DNA from 3 places in the Rhodococcus jostii RHA1 genome. Region 2 is predicted to be linked to each of the others. Evidence: riboswitches for the same ligand, from Rfam matches in the RefSeq annotation. Region 2 holds a riboswitch; each other region holds the start of a gene.

The links. A riboswitch is a leader RNA that binds a small molecule or an ion and turns the genes downstream of it on or off. The one in region 2 is predicted to bind thiamine pyrophosphate.
Region 1: another riboswitch for thiamine pyrophosphate. It lies ahead of RHA1_RS07770 (TenA family protein); the one in region 2 lies ahead of thiC (phosphomethylpyrimidine synthase ThiC).
Region 3: another riboswitch for thiamine pyrophosphate. It lies ahead of RHA1_RS23940 (3-oxoacyl-ACP reductase); the one in region 2 lies ahead of thiC (phosphomethylpyrimidine synthase ThiC).

What each region holds. Positions count from the first base shown of each region.
Region 1 covers NC_008268.1:1,681,563-1,686,980, reverse strand. The annotation lists gene RHA1_RS07790 (WS/DGAT/MGAT family O-acyltransferase) at 1-545, shown strand, start outside; gene RHA1_RS07785 (ABC transporter ATP-binding protein) at 559-1,371, opposite strand; gene RHA1_RS07780 (ABC transporter permease) at 1,364-2,185, opposite strand; gene RHA1_RS07775 (ABC transporter substrate-binding protein) at 2,163-3,203, opposite strand; gene RHA1_RS07770 (TenA family protein) at 3,188-3,910, opposite strand; TPP riboswitch at 3,904-3,999, opposite strand; gene RHA1_RS07765 (NUDIX hydrolase) at 4,057-4,734, opposite strand; gene RHA1_RS07760 (carboxylesterase/lipase family protein) at 4,847-5,418, shown strand, end outside.
Region 2 covers NC_008268.1:2,289,729-2,295,146, reverse strand. The annotation lists gene RHA1_RS10660 (adenylate/guanylate cyclase domain-containing protein) at 1-233, shown strand, start outside; gene thiD (bifunctional hydroxymethylpyrimidine kinase/phosphomethylpyrimidine kinase) at 268-1,113, opposite strand; gene thiC (phosphomethylpyrimidine synthase ThiC) at 1,124-2,770, opposite strand; TPP riboswitch at 2,763-2,870, opposite strand; gene RHA1_RS10645 (GNAT family N-acetyltransferase) at 3,002-3,388, shown strand; gene RHA1_RS10640 (GNAT family N-acetyltransferase) at 3,490-3,852, shown strand; gene RHA1_RS10635 (hypothetical protein) at 3,945-4,622, shown strand; gene RHA1_RS10630 (exodeoxyribonuclease III) at 4,589-5,392, opposite strand.
Region 3 covers NC_008268.1:5,163,884-5,169,301, forward strand. The annotation lists gene RHA1_RS23920 (CocE/NonD family hydrolase) at 1-386, shown strand, start outside; gene RHA1_RS23925 (oxidoreductase) at 427-1,305, shown strand; gene RHA1_RS23930 (organic hydroperoxide resistance protein) at 1,327-1,749, opposite strand; gene RHA1_RS23935 (MarR family winged helix-turn-helix transcriptional regulator) at 1,746-2,204, opposite strand; TPP riboswitch at 2,278-2,382, shown strand; gene RHA1_RS23940 (3-oxoacyl-ACP reductase) at 2,431-3,195, shown strand; gene RHA1_RS23945 (LLM class flavin-dependent oxidoreductase) at 3,197-4,492, shown strand; gene RHA1_RS23950 (CitMHS family transporter) at 4,613-5,418, shown strand, end outside.

The DNA.
Region 1 (5,418 bases), 610 kb from region 2:
ATCTGGAGGAACAGAACGCGCTGCCCGACGAGCCGCTGATCGCGATGGTTCCGGTGTCGCTGCGCGACGAGCAGCAGGCCGACGCCGGCGGCAACGCGGTGGGGGTCACGTTGTGCAACCTGGCGACGGACGTCGACGACCCGGCCGAGCGCCTGACGGCGATCTCCGCCTCCATGTCCCAGGGGAAGGAGCTGTTCGGCAGCCTCACCTCGATGCAGGCGCTGGCGTGGTCCGCGGTCAACATGTCGCCGATCGCTCTGACACCGGTGCCGGGGTTCGTCCGCTTCACGCCGCCGCCGTTCAACGTGATCATCTCCAACGTCCCGGGACCGCGGAAGACCATGTACTGGAACGGGTCCCGGCTGGACGGCATCTACCCGACGTCGGTGGTGCTGGACGGGCAGGCACTCAACATCACGCTCACCACAAACGGCGGCAACCTCGATTTCGGTGTCATCGGGTGCCGTCGGTCGGTGCCGAGCCTGCAGCGCATCCTCTTCTATCTCGAGACTGCTCTGGGTGAGCTCGAGGCGGCATTGCTCTGAGGCGCGGCCTGTTTCAGTGCCGGGCCGACTCCTGCTCGACGAGTGCTCGCCGCGACTCCTCGTGGAGCACCCCGAGCAGTTCGTGTTCGACGTCCGCGAACTCGGGCGACGTCATCATCGACAGTTCGCGGGGACGGGGCAGTCCCACCGTCACCTCGCGCCGCACGGTGGCGGGCCGCGCGGACAGCACGACCACCCGGTCCGACAGGTAGACGGCCTCCCGGATGTCGTGGGTGATCATCAGGACGGTCCACCGGTAGCGCTGCCACACATCCTGCAGCCAGGTCTGCATCTCGGTGCGGGTCAACGAATCCAGGGCGCCGAACGGCTCGTCGAGCAGCAGCACCGGACGGTCCTGGACGACGGTCCGCAGCATCGCGGCCCGTTGCCGCATCCCGCCGGACAGCTGGCTGGGACGGGCGTCCTCGAACCCGCCGAGACCGAACACGGAGAATAATTCCCGGGCCTTGTCCCGCGCCTGTTTCCGGGGCACGCCCTGCACCTCGAGTCCGAGGGTGGTGTTGTCGAGGACGGTGCGCCACGGGAACAGCAGGTCCTTCTGCGGCATGTACGCGCATTTCGCGGGGCCTCTCCCCGCGGGACGCACCGGTTCGCCGCCGATCGTGACGGTGCCGGAGTCGGGTTGGTCGAGACCGGCGAGCATGGAGAACGCGGTGCTCTTCCCGCACCCGCTGGGGCCGATCACCGACACGAACTCACCCGGTTCGACGGTGAACGAGACGTCGTCGAGGACGGGCCGGATGCCGCCGCGGACCGGGAATCCCTTGCTCAGGCCGGACAGTGCGACGCGCGCGGTCTCACTCATGCCGGGCCCTCTCGTTCTTGATCCACGGGGCGACGACACGCTCGACCGCGAAGGTGAGCAGGTAGAGGCTGACGCTGATCACGGCGGTCACGAGCACCGCCGCCAGCACGAGGTCGGTGCGGAAGGAGTTCTTCTGCGTCGCCATGTAGATGCCGAGACCGGACGTGGCCCCGACGTATTCGGCGAACACGGCACCCACCACGGCGTACGTGATGCCGATGCGCAGGGCCGTGAAGAACCGGGGGATCGCCGACGGAAGCCGCACGTAGCGGAATTCCTGCCACCGTGAGGCGCCCATGCTGCGCAACAACGCGCCCGCCTCCCGGTCGGCCGCGGCGAAACCCTCGATCAGTCCGATCGTCATCGGGAAGAACGTGGCGAGGGCGATCACGAGAATCTTCGGCAGCAGACCGAATCCGAACCAGATGATCATCAGCGGCGCGATCGCGATGATCGGCAGCGTCTGCGACACGACGAACAGTGGAACGAACGCGCGTCGCAGCCACGGGGAGAAGTCCACGAGCACCGCGAGGGCCCACGCGAAGAGCAGGGAGACGGCGAACCCGATCAGCGTCACCTGCAGTGTCGCGGAGGCGTGACCGGAGATGGCGTCCCGCGCCCGCCAACCCTGCTGGACCACCCGCAGCGGCGACGGCAGCACCTGCGGCCGGATATCGCTGACCGTCACGTACACCTGCCACGCGACGACCAGCAGTGCCACGACCACGACCGCGGGCAGCACCCGCCGCAGCAGCGGGGAGGTGCCCGGGGCCGTAGTGCGCAGACTCGGGTCAGGGCTGAGTGAGGTACTCATTGGTGAAATACGTCGACCAGTCGGGTTCCGTGGTCAGCGGTGCCCCGTCGGGGCCGGTGAGCAGGCCGTGCTTGAACAGGAAACCGGAGTACCCCGCCCACTGCTCGGCCGTCTGGGTCCCGACCTTGCCGGAACTGTCCTTCATGTACTCGGAGGACAGCATCTGCTGGCTCTCCCGCACGAGGGACTCGTCGGTGAAGGCGCCGGGGTTGGCGTCGATCAGGATCTGCGCGGCCTCGTCCGGCCGGTCGGCGGCGAACTGGTATCCGCGCTGCAGGGCCTGGACGAACTTGCGGGCCTGCTCGGGATGGTCGGCCATCCATTGCTCGTTGCCCTCGATGACGAGCGCGTACGCATCCGGGAAGCCGTAGTCGGTGTAGTGGAAGTAGCGCATCGGGGTGCCCTGGTGCTCGGCCTCGATGCCCTCCCAGCCGAAGAACGAGACGGTGAAGTCGGCGGTGCCGGAGTACACGGCCTCGTACGCCGAGGTGCCGAGCGTGACGGTGGTGAATTCGCCCTTGCCGCCGTCGTTCCGGATGATCTGCTTCAGCGTCTCCTCGCCGTCCGGATCCGCGAACCCGGCGTAGATCTTGCCGTCCAGATCCCGGGGGCGGGTGATGTCGGCGCGATCCGCCTTCACCGCGATGCCCGTCGCCCAGTGCTGCAGCGGAGCCATCACCGACGTGGTCTGTGCGCCCGCGGCCTTCGAGAACGTCGCGGAACTCTGGAAGCTCACCCCGAACTCCGCGTTACCGGCGTCGACCAGGGTGTCGGGCGAGGTGTCGTTGTAGGGCAGCACCTGCACATCGAGGCCGGCGTCCGCGAACCAGCCTTCCTGCTGGGCGACGAACAGGCCGGTGTGGTTGGTGTTCGGTGTCCAGTCGAGTGCGAACCGGATGGTGTCGCCGGACTGCGAGTCACCGGCGCAACCGGTGAGCAGCGACAGGGCGGAGACCAGGACGATGGCTGCGGTGGCAGCGCGCTTGGTACGAGAGAAGAGTGTCACGACGCCGGCCATTCCTGCTTGTTGAGAGCGGTGTCCCAGAACATGAGTTCGTAGCGGCTGGCGATCACGAACGCCTCCGTCATCGCCTCGCGCTGGGCGTCGGTCGCGGCCTCGGCCGCGGCATCCACGAGTTCGCGGGCCCTCGCGACGGCGGCGTGGAACTCCTCCGCGTCGTAGGTGGTCACCCACTGTGCGTACGGGTGCGACGGGTCGGCGGAAAGCACCTCGCGGGCGCTCGCCGCGAGCCGGTGCCCGACGTCGGCGTAGATCCAGAAGCAGGGCAGCACCGCCGCGGCGGCCACCGCGTACGGCTCGGTGGCGGCGACGGCCGTCAGGTAGGAGATGTACCCGAGGCAGGCCGGCGAATGCAGCGGCTCCACGTCCGACTCGGGGAGTTGTCCGCTGGTCAGCAGATTCTGGTGCAGCGTGGCCTCGACCGTGGCGGCCTCGGCGGCCGAACCCGCCCAGAAGCCGGCCTCGACCGGGCCCGGCGCGTGCGCGGCCACCAGTGAGAGGGCCTTCGCGTACCCGGTCAGGTACAGGAAATCCTGCTCGATGTACGTGCGGAACACGTCCAGCGGCAGCGTTCCGTCGCCGAGGCGGCGCAGGAACTCGAGTTCGTCGATCGCCTCGCGCAGCACCTTGGTCCGGTCCCACAAGTGGTCCGTGAATCGGGCGTGCTGGCCGGCGCCGGCAGCATCTTGGACAGAGCTATTCACAACGTTGACATCCCTTCGTCAGCATTACCTGAGCAGGTTCCCGGGTGTGTTCTCAGCCCCGCCCGTGCGGAGCACCCCGTGTCAGAACAAGCCGACCCTAGCACCGGCCCTGCCGCGGGCGGAAAGGCCCGGGTCGGTGGAGGGGCTCAGCCGGCGAGGAACGCGGCCGCGCTCGGCGGAAGGGGTGCGGGTCCGCGCCGGTAGATCTCCGCGGGCCGGCCGGTCCCGACGACGGCCATGTCACCGGTGTTCTCGAGGGCCGGCATCAGGTGCCGGCGGAACGAGTCCTTCGGCAGGGGACGCCCGAACACCACCTCGTACACCCGGCGGAGTTCGAGCACCGTGAACGTGTCGCCGGCCAGGCCGGACGGGTCGACGGCCCGCGCGTATCGCTCTCTCAGGTCGGCGACGGCGAGGGTGACGCCGTCCGCGTGGTCGAACGCCAGGTCCTGCGTCACCCGGTCGTCGTCGACGGTGATCAACATCGTGTCGCGGGGGAGCGCCGTGCGGGGCAGCGCGGCGCCGTGCGTCATCGACAGCACCCACCCGCGATCGTCGCGGCCGGGATCGTCCAGCATCGCCAGCTGATGGAATTCGGTGCCCGTCAGGCCGGCCTTGATCCGCAGGCACCGCTCGGCGGCGTCCCGCAGTCGCTCACCCTCGTGGAGAAACGTGCCGGGGAGGGCGAGCCGGCCCGAACGATCCGGAACCACAAGAACTTTCAGTTCCGGGCCGTCGACGGTGAGGACGGCGACGTCGACCGCCACGGACGGGCGCGGGTAGTCGAGGAGGCTCTTGCCCCCGGAATCGGTCCATGCGGCCACGCGGGAATGTTAGCGCACTGTTGATCTATGTCGCGTTCGATCGGTACTGCCTACTCATCGTTGGTAGTTTGGCGAGAGATTCCCGGAACGTGCTGCGTGAGGAGATTCGTCCGTGGAGGTCGACAAGTCCGGCGACACGCTCGTCGTCCGCGCCCGGGACGGTGAGGTGCGTGGCTACCCCGAGGGCGACGTCTACGCGTGGAAGGGCATTCCGTTCGCCGCGGCCCCCGTCGGCGATCTGCGGTTCCGCGCCCCGGCCCCGCCCACACCGTGGGACGGTGTGCGCGACTGCGTCGACTTCGGCCCGATGGCGCCGCAGGGGCACGGCACCGCCGTCCCCATCGATGCCGGACTCGAGATGGACGAGGACTGCCTGTCCGTCAACGTCTGGGCCCCGAAACCCGACGGCACCCCGCGGCCGGTGATGGTGTGGATCCACGGCGGTGCCTACTGCCTGGGAACAGCAGCTCAGGGCATCTACAACGGGCGCATCCTGTCTACTCTCGGCGACGTCGTGCTGGTCTCGTTCAACTACCGGGTGGGAGCGCTCGGCTTCCTCGACCTGTCGTCGTTCTCGACGGCCGAGCGGGTGTTCGAGACCAACTGCGGGCTGCGTGACCAGGTCGCGGCCCTCGAATGGGTGCGCGACAACATCGCGTCGTTCGGCGGTGACCCGGACGAGGT
Region 2 (5,418 bases):
AGATCGGCAGCGACTGGCTCGGCGTGGACGTGACGATCGCGGCACGCATGATGGGACTGGGCGGCGACGGCAACGTGATGGCGTCGTCCGCCACGCTGTCGAGTCTGCAGCCGGGCACCCTCGACGAACTGGGTGTCGGCGTCAAGCCGTGGCGACGCGCCTTCTTCGCCCCCGCGCCCAGCGGGGTGCCCTCCGACCTCGGTATCTGGCGGTTGCGGCTCCGCCGCCCGTGAGTACTTCTCAACCACCCCGGACGTCAAGAAGTACTCACGAGTGACGAAGTCGCCACAGGGGAGAGACGGGGCCGTGACCGGCGCCCAGGTCGTACGACGCCTCCAGGCACTTGGTGACCCATTCCTTACCGAACGCCACCGCGTCGGGCACGGACCACCCGTGGGCGAGAGCGCTCGCGATGGCGGCAGCGAGGGTGTCGCCGCCGCCGTGGTCGTTGCCGGTGTCGATGCGGGGACTGCTGAACTCGAGGAACCTGTCACCGTCGAACAGCAGATCGGTGCTCGACGCCGATGTCCGGAGATGCCCGCCCTTCACGATCGACCACTGCGCCCCGAGCGCGTGCAACGCTTCGGCTGCCCGGCGCGCGGTCACGTCTTCCACCACCTCGATGCCGGTGATCAACCGGATCTCGTCGAGGTTCGGGGTGACCACTGTGGCGATCGGGATCAGCGTGTTCCGCACGGCGTCCAGTGCCTCGGCATGCAGGAGTGGATCTCCGTGCATCGACGCGCACACCGGGTCCACGACCAGCGGGACCGGTTGGTCGCGGCCGATCCCGACCTCCGTGCACACGGCGGCGACGGCCTCGATGATGGCCGTCGATGCCAGCATGCCCGTCTTCGCTGCCCCGACCCCGATGTCGTCGACGACGCACCGCACCTGCGCGGCCACCGTCTCCGGCGGAATCTCGTGGAAACCACTGACGCCCACCGAGTTCTGCACCGTCACCGCGGCGACCGCGACACATGCGTGGACGCCGCACAGGGCCATCGTCCGCGAGTCGGCCTGGATCCCGGCGCCACCGCCGGAATCGGTGCCGGCGATGGTGAGGACTCGGACGGGGGTCTGGCCGTCGGGGGTCAGGGGCAGCAGCTTCACGAAGGGGACCTTACCGATTCTCTGAGGTGACGGATTCGACGGGCAGATACACGCGACCACCTGCGTCGACGAACTCGCTCGACTTCTCGGCCATGCCCGCCTCGATGGCTTCTACCGAATCGAGTCCATGTTGCTGTGCGTACTCGCGCACGTCGGCGGAGATCCGCATCGAACAGAACTTCGGGCCGCACATCGAGCAGAAGTGGGCCGTCTTCGCCGGCTCGGCGGGCAGCGTCTCGTCGTGGAACTCCCGCGCGGTATCCGGGTCGAGGGACAGCGCGAACTGGTCGTGCCAGCGGAATTCGAACCGCGCCTTCGACAGCGCGTCGTCCCGCTCCTGCGCCCGCGGATGCTGCTTCGCGAGGTCCGCGGCGTGCGCCGCGATCTTGTACGTGATGACCCCGGTCTTGACGTCGTCCCGATTCGGCAGTCCCAGGTGTTCCTTGGGGGTCACGTAGCAGAGCATCGCGGTGCCGGCCTGCGCGATCATCGCCGCGCCGATCGCGGACGTGATGTGGTCGTACGCCGGCGCGATGTCGGTGGCGAGCGGCCCGAGCGTGTAGAACGGCGCCTCCTCGCACAACTCCTCCTCGAGGCGCACGTTCTCCACGATCTTGTGCATCGGGACGTGCCCGGGACCTTCGATCATCACCTGCACCCCATGGGATTTCGCGATCCGCGTGAGCTCGCCGAGGGTGCGCAGTTCCGCGAACTGGGCTTCGTCGTTGGCGTCCGCGATGGAGCCGGGGCGCAGGCCGTCACCGAGCGAGAACGTGACGTCGTAGCGGTGGAGGATCTCACACAGTTCGTCGAAGTGGTTGTACAGGAACGATTCCCGGTGATGGGCCAGACACCAGGCGGCCATGATCGACCCACCGCGGGAGACGATGCCGGTGACCCGGCGTGCGGTCAGCGGGATGTAACGAAGCAGTACACCGGCGTGGACCGTCATGTAGTCGACGCCCTGCTCGCACTGTTCGATCACGGTGTCGCGGTAGATCTCCCAGGTGAGCGCGGTCGGGTCGCCGCCGACCTTTTCGAGCGCCTGGTAGATCGGCACGGTTCCCACGGGCACGGGCGAATTGCGCAGGATCCATTCCCGGGTCTCGTGGATGTTCTTTCCGGTGGACAGGTCCATGATGGTGTCTGCGCCCCACCGCGTCGCCCACACCATCTTCTCGACCTCTTCCGCGATCGACGACGTGACCGCGCTGTTGCCGATGTTCGCGTTGATCTTCACCGCGAACGCCTTGCCGATGATCATCGGCTCGAGTTCGGGATGGCAGCGGTTGGCAGGGATCACGGCGCGCCCCGCCGCGACCTCGGTGCGCACCGTCTCGGGTGAAACACCCTCGCGTGCAGCGCAATACTGCATCTCGGGGGTGACGACGCCGGCGCGGGCGGCGTCGAGCTGGGTGCCCTCCCGGTCGGCGATCCACGGTGCGCGCAGATGCGGCAGTCCCGCTTCCAGGTCGATCGTGGCGTCCGCGTCGGTGTACGGACCCGACGTGTCGTACACGTCGAGGTGCTCACCGTTGGTGAGGTGGACGCGCCGGACCGGCACCCGGACGTCGTCGGCCGACAGCAGGTACTGCTTGGTGCTGCCCTCGATCGGTCCCGTGGTGACGGACGTGGCTGTAGATACGTTTGTGCTCATCGATGATGCTCCCTACGCCGGCATTACCCGGACAGGTTCGACGGTCGACGGCCCTAGCCGTCCTCTCAGCCCGCTGGTGCGAGCCCCCGTGGATGTGTAGTTGTCACACAAACTGTAACCGAGATCTCTGTGAGCAATCATTCGGGTGAAACTTGGACAGCGGTTCCCGGCATCGGTATAAAGGGTGATGAACATCACATTTCGATTACGACACACCCCCAGGAGATAGCCATGCTGACGGACGCGCAGGTTGTGGACGTGATCGACAACGCCGATCAGAACCGATTCGAGCTACGCCTGAGTGGTGACCTGGTCGGCATCCTCGGGTATTTCGACCTCGCGGACACCCCGCCCGGCGCCGGTGCCGGCGTGGGCGTGGTGGCCGCCCGACCGCCGGGCCCGAAGAGTCGGGGGCGGCAGGTGCCGGTGGTCTCGTTCATGCACACCGTGATCGTGGAGGACTTCGGCCACCGCGGACTCGCCGCCCTCATGGTGGGTCGCTCCCTCGACCTCGCCCGCGGGTACGGCTGGAAGGTCCGGCCCGTGTGCACGTACGTGCAGCGCTTCGTTTCGGCGCACCCCGAGTACCGCGACCTCGTCGTCCCGGTGGAGGGCTGACGACGGGCGGGGCACGAATCGAGCACCCGTCGGCAACGAAACGGTTCCGGGAGCGGCGATTCCGCTCGCGAGGATGCCGCCTTACTGATTCGATGAGTGGCATGAATCACATTTCGAACAGTTCCGAGTCGTCGGGGAACATCACGGCCGCTGATGCTCGCGTGCTCGACAACCCTGCCCATGAACGATTCGATCTGTGGCTGGGGGACGAGTTGATCGGCATCCTCGGCTACCGGGACGAGGACGACATTCCCGGATTCACCGCGAAGCCGGGCGAGGTGGTCGCGTTCATGCACACGGTCGTCAAGGAAGAGTTCGGTGGACGCGGGCTGGCTGCGGTCCTCGTGGGCGAGGCGCTCGGCTCGGCGCGTCGGCGTGGCTGGAAAGTGCGTCCCATCTGCACGTATGTCCAGCGCTACCTGGCGCTGAATCCAGAGCATCTCGACGTTCTGGTGGCCGAGTAGCCCTACTTGCGAGAGCACTGCTCTTGCCATCTGCGACTCTGCTGTGAATACTGCTCTGTATAGAGAGCGGTGCTCACAGTGAAGGAGTCGTCATGACCGTGTCGGATCGGATCGAGAGTCGTACCGGGATCGCACGGATCTGCGCCGCGGCGCTGTTCACCCTCGCCGGTGGCCTGTTCGTCGTCTACCCCGTGGTGCGTCCCTACGCGGCGGGCGGGTCGCCGGACGGACGGGCCGAGTTCGCCTCACCGTGGTGGCTCGTCGCACACCTCGCCGCCGTCGGCGGGTTCATCGCGTTCGGGCTTGCGCTCGTCGCGCTCAGCGGCGTGCTGAAACGGACGGGTGGCGAACGGGCGGCGGTGGTCGCAGTGGCGGCGTCGTGGATCGGGACAGGGCTGACGCTGCCGTACTACGGGGCCGAAACATTCGCGCTGCACGCCCTGGGCGGCAGCGGCCTGGACGAGGGGACCGTCACGACCCTCGCCGAGAGCGTGCGGATGGGCGCGGCGCAGGCGACGCTGTTCGCCGCAGGACTGCTACTCATCGCAGTCGGCGCAGCCGCGGCCGCCGTCGCAATCGCCCGATCCCGGCTGATCGCCGGCTGGGCGGGGAGCCCGATGGCAGTGGGATTCGCTCTGTTCATCCCGCAGTTCTACGTCGACGCCCCACTGCGCATCGGGCACGGAGTGCTGATCGGGTTCGGGTGCGCGGTCGTAGCGCTCGGTGTGCTGCGTTCTCAGTCGCCGAGGTCGACGATGACCGGCGCATGATCGCTGGCGCCCTTGCCCTTGCGTTCGTTGCGGTCGATCTCGGCCTTGTCGACGCGGCCGGCGAGGGCAGGCGATCCCAGCACGAAGTCGATGCGCATTCCCTGCTTCTTCGGGAACCGCAACTGGGTGTAATCCCAGTAGGTGTAGACACCGGGACCCGGGGTGTGCGGCCGGACGACGTCGGCGAATCCGGATTCGACGAACGCCTGGAACGCCTCACGCTCGGGGGCGGACGTGTGCGTCTTGCCCTCGAACAGCGCCGGATCCCAGACGTCCTCGTCGGTGGGGGCCACGTTCCAGTCGCCGACCAGCGCGATCTGCGCGTCCGGGTTCTGCCCCAGCCACCCGACCGCGTCGGTGTGCAACTTCGCCAGCCAGTCGAGCTTGTACGTGTAGTGCGGATCGGCCAGCTCACGGCCGTTGGGGACGTACAGGCTCCAGATGCGGACGCCGTTGCACGTGGCGCCGATGGCGCGGGCTTCCTGTGCGGGCGCGACCTCCGGGTCCTTGTGGAAACCGGGCTGATCCTCGAACCCGATCTGCACGTCCTCGAGACCGACGCGGGACGCGATCGCGACGCCGTTCCACTGGCTGAGGCCCACGTGTGCGACCTCGTAGCCCAGTTCACGGAAACGCTCGTACGGGAACTGCTCGTCCTTGCACTTGGTTTCCTGCATCGCGAGCACGTCGACGTCGGACCGCTGGAGCCAGTCCAGGATCCGGTCGGTACGGGCACGAACAGAGTTCACGTTCCAGGTTGCGATGCGCACGGCAGCCACCCTAGCGGCACTCTCCG
Region 3 (5,418 bases), 2.9 Mb from region 2:
CGCTCAACGACGTCGCACCGGACGGCACGTCGACTCCGCTCACCAACGGCGCTCTCACCGCTTCCATGCGGGCCGTGGACGATTCGAAGAGCACCAAGTCGGCGAACGGCGACTACACCGAACCGCACCACTCTCTGACGGTGGACGCCCGTCAGCCGCTGGTCCCGGGTGAAGTGACACCGGTCGATATCAACTTCGTGCCCACCGACGCGGTCCTCGAACCGGGGCATCGGCTGCGCGTCGACGTGTACGCGGGCAGCGTCCCCCGGTACCTGCCGCTCGGACCGATGCTGGCCGACAGCCAACTGAAGCCGCAGCACGTCGCGTTGTCCCCGGATCGCCCGAGTTTCCTCAATCTGCCGCTGGTCGGAGCGCAGGCGTGGTGAAAGGTTCACGCCATGTCCCGAGATCCGTAGGGTTGACGCCATGACCAAGTGGACAGCTTCGGACATCGTCGATCAGAGCGGCCGCACGTTCGTCGTCACGGGCGCCAACAGTGGTCTGGGGGAGGTGGCCGCGCGGGCTCTGGGCAAGGCTGGCGCGCACGTCGTGCTGGCCTGTCGTAACACCCACAAGGGGGAGGTCGTCGCCCGGTCGATCGGTGACAACGCCGAGGTGCGCCGCCTCGATCTGTCCGACCTCGCCTCGGTGCGCGAGTTCGCCGCCGGCGTCGAGTCCGTCGACGTGCTCGTGAACAACGCCGGCGTGATGGCGGTGCCGCAGCGCACGACCGCCGACGGATTCGAAATGCAGATCGGCACAAACCATCTCGGGCACTTCGCGTTGACCGGCCTGCTGCTCGACAAGATCACCGACCGGGTCGCCACCATGTCGAGTGCCGCACATCAGGCGGGAACAATTCACCTCGACGACCTCAACTGGGAACGCCGCAAGTACAACCGCTGGAGCGCGTACGGACAGTCGAAGCTCGCGAATCTGCTGTTCACGTACGAGTTGCAGCGCAGGCTGTCCGCGGCGGGGTCACCCGTCAAAGCGGTGGCCGCGCACCCCGGTTACGCGTCGACCAATCTGCAGGCCCACACCGAGTCGGTGCAGGACAAGCTGATGGCCGTCGGCAACCGGATCTTCGCGCAGTCGGCGGAGATGGGGGCGCTGCCGATGCTGTACGCGGCCACCGCACCCGACGTGATCGGCGGCAGCTACATCGGGCCGGACGGCCTGTTCGAGCAGCGTGGCCACCCGAAGGTGGTGGGCTCCAACAAGAAGTCGCGGGACGAGCACACCGCGGGGGCGTTGTGGTCTCTGTCGGAGGACCTGACGGGCGTCGAGTTCACGTTCCGGTGACCCGACGCCCGTGAGGGTCTCTCAGTCTTCGGTGACCTCGAGGGTGACGTCGATGTTGCCGCGGGTGGCGTTGGAGTAGGGGCACACCTGGTGTGCCTTCTCGGTCAGTTCGAGCGCCTCGGCGCGGGGCAGGTGGGGGAGGGAGACCTCGAGGGTGACGGCGAGACCGAAGCCGCCGCCGTCCGTGGCGCCGATGCCGACGCGGGCGCCGACGGCGGAGTCGGCGACGTTCGCCTTCGCCTGACGGGCGACCAGCTGGAGTGCGGAGTGGAAGCAGGCCGCGTATCCGGCGGCGAACAACTGCTCAGGGTTGGTGCCGTCGCCGGACCCGCCCATCTCGGTGGGGATCGCGAGATTCAGGTCGAGCCGGCCGTCGGACGTGCGGGCGTGGCCGTTGCGGCCTTCTCCGGTGGCGAGAGCCTCGGCGGTGTAGACGATCTTCATGGTTTCTTCTCTCCTGTAGGGGTGTTGAAGCGGTGGAGCGATTCGGTGAGCTGCGACAGGGTGTCCCGCAGGGCGACGAGTTCGTCGACCTCCATTCCTGTCGACTGAGCGAGTTCCGCGGGGATGCCCTCCGCGGCGGCGCGGAGGGCCGCGCCCTTTTCGGTGAGGTGGATCCCGACCCGGCGCTCGTCGGCCGAGGAGCGCCGGCGTTCGACCAGGCCCAGGGTGTCGAGCCGCTTGAGCAGTGGCGACAGCGTGCCGGTGTCGAGTTCGAGGGCGTCGCAGATCTCACGTACTCCGCGGCCGTCCTGTTCCCAGAGCACCAGCAGCACGAGGTACTGCGGGTAGGTCACTCCCAGCGAGTCGAGCATCGACCGGTATCTCGCCGTCATGGCGCGGGAAGCCGAGTACAGCGCGAAGCACACCTGGCGGTCGAGGGCGAGGTTGTCGGTCACCACTGAATAGTTGCACACAACTAGGTTGTGCACAATAGAAAAAGGTCAACCGGTGAGGGGGCTTACACTGTTGGCCAGTGACACGGGGTGCTGCCCGGCGACGAGCCGGGCGGCTGAGACCACACCCGTCGAACCTGAACTGGGTAATGCCGGCGAAGGGATGTCGCGGAGACGGCCGTATGCGCTCATCCGATGTCTCGTCGCCGACCGAACGGAAGGTGACAGCATGCAGCTCGACAAGCAGATCGTCCTGGTGACCGGCGGTGGGCGGGGCCTCGGCGCCGCCATCGTGCGGTCGTTCGCGGCGCAGAACGCGCGGGTGATCGTGAACTACCGGAACAGCCGGGATGCGGCCGAGGAACTCGCGGCGTCCCTGGGCGCGGACCGTGCGGTCGCGCTCCGGGCCGATGTCACCGACGCCGAACAGGTGGCGGCGCTGTTCTCCGCGGCGGAGGAGCACTTCGGTTCCCCGGTGACCACGGTGATCAACAACGCGCTCGCCGACTTCTCCTTCAACGGCGACGCACGCGACAAGGCGGACGTCATCACATGGGAGTCCTTCGACTCGCAGCTGCGTGGCAGCGTGAAGGCGACATTGCACACGACGCAGGCCGCGCTGCCGGGAATGCGTTCGCTCGGGTTCGGCCGGATCGTGAACATCGGCACCAACCTGTTCCAGAACCCTGTCGTCCCGTACCACGACTACACGGCCGCCAAGGCCGCGGCGCTGTCGCTGACCCGCACCCTCGCCGCCGACCTCGGTCCCGACGGCATCACCGTCAACATGGTCTCGGGCGGGCTGCTCCGCACCACCGACGCGAGCGCCGCCACTCCCGACGAGGTGTTCGACCTCATCGCGGCGAGCACCCCGCTGCAGCGCGTCACCACCCCGGACGAATTCGCCGACGCGGTGCTGTTCTTCGCGTCCCCGTGGTCGCGGTCGGTGACCGGCCAGAACCTCGTCGTCGACGGCGGACTGGTCAAGGACTGACATGACCGACGCCCGGCAACTGCACTTCAACGCATTCCTCTACAGCTGCGGGCACCACGGTGCCGCGTGGCGGCACCCCTCGTCCCCGGTGGAGCGACTCTGCGACATCGCCTACTACGAGGAGTTGGCGCAGATCGCGGAGCGGGGCTGCCTCGACGCGGTGTTCTTCGCGGACGGGCATTCGGTGCGCGACCCCGCATCCGGAGGCATGTGGTTCCTCGAACCGCTCACCGCGCTGTCCGCGATGGCGCGGGCGACGGAGCGGGTCGGACTGGTGACGACGGTGTCCACTACGTTCTACACACCGTTCCACGCCGCCCGGATGCTGGCGTCGCTCGACCACATCAGCGGCGGCCGCGTCGGCTGGAACGTGGTGACGTCGATGTTCGACGCCGAAGCGCGCAACCACGGGCTCGACGAGATGCCGCCGCACGACGAACGCTATTCGCGTGCCGCGGAATTCGTCGACGTGGCACTCGCTCTGTGGGATTCGTGGGGGCCCGACGCGCTCGTACTCGACCGGGACGGCATCTTCGCGGACCCGGCCGAGGTGAAGGCGGTCGAGCATCGGGGCAAGCACTTTCTCGTGGACGGTCCGCTGAACGTGCCGCGCTCGCCGCAGGGTCGTCCCGTGCTGTTCCAGGCGGGCGCGTCCGATCAGGGCCGCGACCTGGCCGCCCGGTGCGCCGAGGGAATCTACGCCGTCGCCTACGACCTCACGGCCGCGCAGAGCTACTACGACGACGTGAAGCGGCGCATCCGCGCGGCAGGCCGCGACGCCGACGCGGTGACCGTGATGCCCGGTCTCGTGACCTACGTCGGCTCCACCACCGAGGAGGCCCGACGGAAGAAGGCGGAACTCGACGCGCTCCTGCCCGTCGAACAGTCGCTGGCGCAGTTGTCGATGTTCGTCCAGCAGGACTGCAGTGCCTGGGAATTGGATGCACCCGTTCCCGCGCTGCCGCAGCTGTCGGAGTTCACCGGGCCGCAGGGCCGGTACGACACGATCCTGCGGATCATCGAGAAGGACCGTCCCACCGTGCGGTCGCTGCTGGGCACGTTGGCGGCCGGCGGCGGGCACTGCACCATGATCGGAACCCCGGAATCGATCGCCGACGAGATCGAAACGTGGTTCCGCGACGGCGGGGCCGACGGCTTCAACCTGATGCCGCCGCTCTACCCGAACGGCCTCGCCGACTTCGTCGACGAGGTGATCCCCGTCCTGCAGAAGCGGGGGCTGTTCCGCGCGGAGTATGAGACAGAGACTCTGCGCGACCATCTCCGGGGGCGCCCGTAGTTGCCACCACAAAGAACACAACCTTCTCTAAGTACGCAACAGTGACTGTGAGCGTCCCTCCCCCCGACACTGGCTGTTATCGCGATCACACCACGACGCGAGTTCGGACGAGGAGTGGCAATGCTGGTAGCACTCGGCTTTCTGATGGTGGCCGTGTTCATGTTCCTGATCATGTCCAAACGGGCCACTCCCGTGGTCGGGTTGATCGCCGTCCCGGTCGCATTCGGCATCGCGGCCGGGGCGGGCCTCGGAATCGGCGACATGATCACCGACGGGATCAAGGCGCTGGCACCGACGGCCGCGTTGCTGTTCTTCGCGATCATCTTCTTCGGAATCATGATCGACGTCGGCCTGTTCGACCCGCTGGTGAAACTCATCCTCCGGCTCGTCCGCAACGACCCCATGCGGCTCGTCGTCGGCACCGCGGTGCTCGCGATGGTGGTGTCGCTGGACGGTGACGGATCCACGACGTTCATCATCGTGACGTCCGCGCTGTTGCCGCTGTACATGAAGCTGAAGGTCAGCCCCGTGGTCCTCACGGTGGTCGCCGGCCTGGCGAACGGCGCGATGAACATCGTCCCCTGGGGCGGACCGACGGTCCGGGCCGCCGCCGCACTGGGTATCTCGCCGTCGGACGTGTTCGTCCCGATGATCCCGTCGCTGGTGGTCGGACTGCTCGTCGTGCTGCTGTTCGCCGTGCAGTTGGGCTACAGCGAACGCCGCCGCATCGGCACGCTCGAACTCACCGACGAGCGCCTCCTCGTCTCCGCGGGCTCCGGCCTCCGGCGGTCCGCGACCGGCTCCGGGGGTAACGGCGACGCGCCCCGAACCGGTGGCGGCTCCGGCGATGCCGGATCGGACAACGGCCAGGGCTTCGTCGACGGTCTCGACCCCCAGCGGCCCACGCTGCGCCCGAAGCTGCTGTG